DNA from 2 places in the Bacillus sp. NPDC094077 genome. Region 1 is predicted to be linked to the other one. Evidence: riboswitches for the same ligand, from Rfam matches in the RefSeq annotation. Region 1 holds a riboswitch; the other holds the start of a gene.
What was found. A riboswitch is a leader RNA that binds a small molecule or an ion and turns the genes downstream of it on or off. The one in region 1 is predicted to bind S-adenosylmethionine.
Positions count from the first base shown of each region.

Region 2: it holds a riboswitch for S-adenosylmethionine, as region 1 does, so the genes downstream of both, metI (cystathionine gamma-synthase/O-acetylhomoserine thiolyase) here and ACQKNR_RS26250 (M20 family metallopeptidase) in region 1, are expected to answer to the same signal.

Region 1 covers NZ_JBNNUF010000020.1:13,333-16,543, forward strand. The annotation lists gene ACQKNR_RS26245 (Lrp/AsnC family transcriptional regulator) at 1-252, shown strand, start outside; gene ACQKNR_RS26250 (M20 family metallopeptidase) at 368-1,573, opposite strand; SAM riboswitch class I at 1,662-1,763, opposite strand; gene ACQKNR_RS26255 (AAA domain-containing protein) at 1,840-3,211, opposite strand, start outside.
Region 2 covers NZ_JBNNUF010000001.1:759,657-762,867, forward strand. The annotation lists gene ACQKNR_RS03955 (bifunctional homocysteine S-methyltransferase/methylenetetrahydrofolate reductase) at 1-1,134, opposite strand, end outside; SAM riboswitch class I at 1,206-1,315, opposite strand; SAM riboswitch class I at 1,518-1,627, shown strand; gene metI (cystathionine gamma-synthase/O-acetylhomoserine thiolyase) at 1,874-2,986, shown strand; gene metC (cystathionine beta-lyase) at 2,983-3,211, shown strand, end outside.

The DNA.
Region 1 (3,211 bases):
AAAATTAATAAAAACATTCAAGCATTCATCATGTTTAAAACGAGCCAATGCTCTGATTTTATTCAATTTTGTAATACTGCTCCTGAAGTAACAGATTTATATCGAATTAGCGGGGAGTTCAATTATATGATGAAGGTCATGAGTGATTCGATGGATTCTCTCGCTGCATTTTTAGATTCTTTAATGAAATTCGGATTATCATCTCCTTTAATTGTTTTAAAGAGTGAATTTGAAGAGAAATTGTCGTTCTGATAAAGGTATAAGAGCATTGACACCTCAATGTGAAAATGAACAATTTATTTAAGATGATAAGCACAAACTTTCCTTAAAAAAGAAAAAGGAGTGGATTATCCACTCCTTTAATCAACTACCCCTGATTCCTCTGCACCTCTCTAAACTCCTCCTTCACCTTCTCTAACAACCCTTCTTCCGTAATTAATCGATACGCTGTATTCGCTAATGTTTTTGCCGATGTAATTAATGCTTTGTCTCCAAGCTCTGAACGGGCTGCTTCTCTAAATTCATTCGTATGCGCAATTAAGTTATCTGGACCGATTTTAATGTACGGATGAATTGTGGGCACGACTTGGCTTACGTTTCCTGCGTCCGTTGAGCCGATGCCTACTCTTTCCTTACGGTTCACCTCTTCACCTAGTAGTTCTAGTTCTTCGGCTACGACGTCATTAAATGTTTTTGTTACGAGTAGTTCATCGATTTCATTTTGGAATTGATGAATTTTCACTTTTGTTCCTGTTGCTAATGCTGCTCCTTGTGCGATGTTTCTTACTTTTTCTGTTACTTCTGCACACCTTTTTCTCGTTGCTGCACGGATGAAGAACCTTGCTGCTGCGTAGTCGGGAATAATATTAGGTGCTTTTCCGCCCTCAGTAATGACACCATGTATTCTCACATCTGACGGAAGTTGTTGGCGAAGTGCGTTAATACCGTTATACAGCTGGATAACCGCATCTAATGCGTTAATCCCTTCTTCTGGTGAAGCTGCGGCGTGAGCTGTTTTTCCGTAAAAATGAAAATCAAGTGGATCGACTGCTAACGAAGGACTCGTTGTCGCTGTTTTTCCGCTCGGATGAATCATAAGCGCCGCATCAATGTTTTTAAATAAACCAGCTTTTACATAACTTGCTTTTGCGCTACCGTTTGGCCCGCCTTCTTCTGCAGGTGTTCCGAACACGACAACTTCTCCGCCGATTTCTTCAAGCGTTTCTGATAATGCGATTGCTGCCGCAACGCTAATTGTGCCAATTAAATTGTGACCACACGCATGGCCTAGCCCTGGTAAAGCGTCATACTCAGCTAAAAATGCGATAACTGGTCCTTGTTTTCCTGAACTTTTTCGCGCAATAAATCCTGTTTCATGTCCAGCTATATTGTGCTGCAGCTGAAAACCAGCACTACCTAGTAATAAACTTAACGTTCTTGATGCGTAAAACTCTTGATTACCAATCTCCGGATTCGCATGAATATCATGACTTGTTTCTATGTACTTTTCCTTATTTCTTTCTATACTCTCTTCAATTGTTTTTCTTTGTGACGTTACTCCTGTCGCTCCCATTTTTCTTCCTCCTTTTATTTTCACGTAAAAAAGCCTCTTTCTAAAAGATAGAAAGAGGCTTCTGTATATACAGTCAAAATGAGCTTCTTTCTTATCTTTCAAGTTACCTTGCTGGAATTGGCACAGTATTCATATAGAATCCGCTGCCGAGGTATCTTAGGGCCAGTCCCTCCACCTCTCGTGATAAGAATTTTCATAAAATTATATTAAATTATTTTTCATTCTAATTTCATTCCGACTAAAAGTCAAGGAATTCCTATCCGATTTTACCGAATATCCAAAAATCCTTTTAACACACCAATTGTTTCCGGCGCTTGTAGCCTTGCACATATATACGGGAATTCCGTACTACCTTCAAACATCATTTGAGATGTAAGGGGTGCCCCTGCCCAAAAGATTTCATCATCAATTAATAGGAACGGGAATGCTTTATTTTGCCTTTGTAACTTTACATTCTTTAACGGAACTGGTCCATCACTATAAACTGTTACTTGCGCCTTTGCACGCATTAACGCTTGCCATACTCGTTTATCTACTTGCTTCGTACTTGGAAGTGAAATGATAATTTTTCGTTTTGCAGCTAAAATATCTTTTAGTAGCCCTTTCGACTCTTCAAGATTCATTTCCATAAACCAGCGTAATCGTTTCGAAATCTTTCGCTCCCACAATTGACGTGACGTCGTACGATCATACATATCTCCGTGACGTTCTATATGAGCTGTTAATTGTGATAACGCTTGTTTTCGCGAAAGGTTTTTACGCATGTAGTGGCAATCCGATAATTGAATGAACTTCCCTCTTGCCCTTGTCACTGCTACATTGACGAGACGATGGTTTTTATGGTCAAAGAATAACACGCCAGGTCGTTCTTGCGGATAACTATCAACCGTATCAAAGATCATCATATCTCTTTCAGAACCTTGAAACTTATGAACTGTCGCCGCTAAAACTGGTATGTTTTGATATTTCGTTCTCTGCAACATTTCTCGAATACACGTTGATAAAAATCGGGACTGTGCTCGGTACGGTGTAACTACACCGATAGATTGAACACCGTCCAGCAGTCCAATTAAAATCATTTGCATCGCTACTAAACCAGACATAATATTAAAACGAGATCCTGAAGCAGCATCCTTTAATGAAAATGCCCCCATTAGGCTCGTATCAAATAAAACACTCGCCTCATTTGCGAATGGTTGTAGCTGTGCAAGTTCTTTACGCTCTGAAACAGATGGATGATCATATACTCTATTTTTATAAATAAATGAATTTGTAAACTTCGATATATCCGCATGCATACGTCTTTGTTCCTGTAACATAAAAAGGTTGGGATGTGCTTCTGATTTATTTACAGAATCAACAATCCCGGCATGGTAAAACATATCTTCACCGAGCCATTTTCGAACGAGTTCATGGTTCGCCATTGCGATCGGAGGCAACTGTAAAAAGTCACCACAAACGACGATACGTTTCCCAAGAGAAGCAGCTAAGGCGATTTGCGGAACGAACGCCATACTCACTTCATCTACGACAACTAAATCAAATGTACGCTCATAAATAAGTGAATCAATGGCACATTTCGATAAAGTCGCACCGATTACTTTCGCATTTTCAATATATTCTTTTTCTACTTCTTTA
Region 2 (3,211 bases), on a different contig from region 1:
AATATCGTGCTTCGTTAATAATGCCCCCATAGCCATATTCGAAATACGTGGTGACGCTAATGAATTGTCTGCTAGTGTAATAGCGTCCGCCCCCGCTCTTTTCAGTGCTCTTGCGCCTTCAAAAAAACGCTGCGTATCTAGCGTTTTCGGTGGATCTAATTCCACTACAACTGTCGTTTGTTTCTTTGCCTTCTCTGCGAGAGTGACGTGAGCTTTCGAACGTTTTTCATGTGTATGAACTACTTTTGGTCTTTGAATCGTTTCCTTTTCTATTACAGGTGCAACATTTGCAATAGCACGCTTCATACTTTCAACATGTTCTGGAGTGGTACCACAACAACCACCCAATAACCGAATACCTTGTTCAATAAATTTTGGTGTCATCGCTTCGAAATAGGCCGGACTCCCTTCATATACGTAACGTCCCTCCACATAATTGGGGAGACCTGCATTCGGGTATGCTGACAAATAGCCATTTTGCGGAATCGATATCATTTTAAAAGCTTCCGTCATATGAAGTGGCCCGAGTTGACAGTTCAGTCCAACAACATTTGCACCGTAATCTAAAAGCTGCTTTAATATTTCATTTACATCATTTCCATTTTGAGTCGTACCTGCCTCATGTAACGCTAATTGGGCTACAATTGGAATATTCGTTTGTTTTCGTAACACCTTAACAGCATGGATTAATTCAAACTCATCATAAAAAGTCTCTAATAGTAATCCATCCACCTGTTCTTCTAATAAAGCACCTGCCTGTTCAAGTAGCATAAATTCTCTCTCCATATCAGTCGTTGTAACAGCTCCGATATGTTTCATACCACCAATTGTTCCTAAAATTGCATTTTTTTCTGTAACAGATGCTTTTGCAAGTTTTACTGCCGCTTTATTTATTTGAACAACTTGATTCTCTAATCCATACATACGTAATTTCGCTTCATTTGCCCCATACGTATTTGTTTGAATCACATCTGCTCCAGCAGCTACATATTGTTTATGAATCGATATAATTAAGTCTGGATCAGATATATTCAATTCTTCAAAACTACTTTGCAAACCATGTGAATGCAATAACGTTCCAACCGCACCATCACCTATTACAATTCCTTTTGATAATAAATCTAGTAATTTCACGAATCTCCCCTCATTTCTATCAATATAAAAACCCCCTCTTCACTTTGAAGAGGGGGACATAATTGTTCCGCCTCTTATTATGCAAAACATTCGTTTTGCAGGTATTAGCACCGTTTCAAACATTTCGTTTGAAGGTTGCCGGGTTTCACAGGGCCTTTCCCTCCACCGCTCTCAATAAGAGTTTGTCTATATATTTTATTTATGTAGCTAAAAGGAAATGCGTTCCCCTTTTAACAATGTTTGTTAATTTTTTAATAAATTTAGCATGCACAAATACAAAAGTCAATGACACTTGCGGAAAAATAAAAATTATTTAAAATAGAGTTGCAATTCAATTATCTTTTGATGTAAAGTTAAAACCATAATAAAATTTCATACGAACATTCTTATCTAGAGAGGTAGAGGGACTGGCCCTATGACGCCTCAGCAACCATTAACATTTGTTAATAAGGTGCTAATTCCAGCAAATTGTGAAAGATTTGACAGATGAGAAGAAGACTCTATTCAAACGAAAGCCTTCTTCTTAGAAGGCTTTTTTTATTTTATCCCGCTATTTGAGGGCAGTAAGACTCCCACCTCAAAATTCGGCTGGAGCAAAGAAGTTAGTTGGGAGTCGGACTGCCCGTAAAAGCCCGATTGGTTCAACTAATAATCAGCGGGGGATGAACAAAACCCCCACTGATTAAAGTTTCACTTTATATTCACTTCACTGTTCAATTTAAAAAGGAGGAATTTTCACATGTCAACTATTGAAACAAAACTAGCACAAATCGGAAACCGCAGCGAAACTACAACAGGAACTGTTAACCCGCCTGTTTATTTCTCAACCGCTTATCGTCACGAAGGAATTGGTAAATCTACTGGATTTGACTATTCACGAACAGGAAATCCAACTCGCGGTCTTTTAGAACAGGCAATCGCAGACTTAGAAAGTGGCGAACAAGGTTACGCCTGTAGTTCAGGTATGGCAGCTGTTCTCCTCGTCCTTTCGTTATTCCGTTCTGGAGATGAACTTATTGTATCTGAAGATTTATATGGGGGAACGTATCGCTTATTTTCTGAGCATGAAAAAAAGTGGAATGTTCGATGTAGATACGTAAATACACAATCTATTAAACAAATTGAGCAAGCTATCACAAATGAAACAAAAGCTATTTTCATAGAAACCCCGACTAATCCATTAATGCAAGTTACTGATATCGCAGCTATCGCAACTGTCGCAAAAAGACATGGACTACTTCTTATTGTAGACAACACATTCTACACGCCTTATATACAGCAACCATTAACAGAAGGTGCCGATATCGTACTTCATAGTGCAACGAAATATTTAGGTGGGCATAACGATGTACTAAGCGGACTTGTCGTTGCAAAAGGAAAGGAACTTTGCGAGGAAATCGCTCATTATCATAATGCCTCCGGTGCTGTCCTAAGTCCATTTGACTCATGGCTATTAATTCGTGGTATGAAAACTTTAGCGCTTCGAATGAGACAACATGAAGAAAATGCGAAAGCAGTTGTTGCTTATTTGAACGATGAAGACGGTGTGACAGATGTATTTTATCCGGGTAGAGGCGGTATGATTTCATTTCGTCTACAAGATGAAACATGGATTAATCCATTCTTACAATCTTTATCCTTAATTACATTTGCCGAAAGTCTTGGTGGTGTAGAAAGTTTAATGACTTATCCAGCAACACAAACGCATGCTGATATTCCTGAAGAAATCAGAACGGCAAACGGTGTATGCAATCGTCTTCTTCGATTCTCCGTCGGCATTGAAAATAGTAACGATTTAATTCAAGATTTAAAACAGGCCATTAAATTTGTAAAAGAAGGTGTAAGAATATGAGTTATTCTATAGATACACTCTTACTACACAACCAATATAAACATGATACACAAACCGGGGCTGTTAACGTTCCCATCTATAACACATCAACTTTTCACCAGTTTGATGTAGATACGTTCGGAAAATATGACTATAGTCGATCGGGTAATCCAACTCGTGAAGCTCTTGAAGATATTATCGCTTTATTAGAGGGCGGAACAAAGGGATTCGCCTTTGCATCAGGCA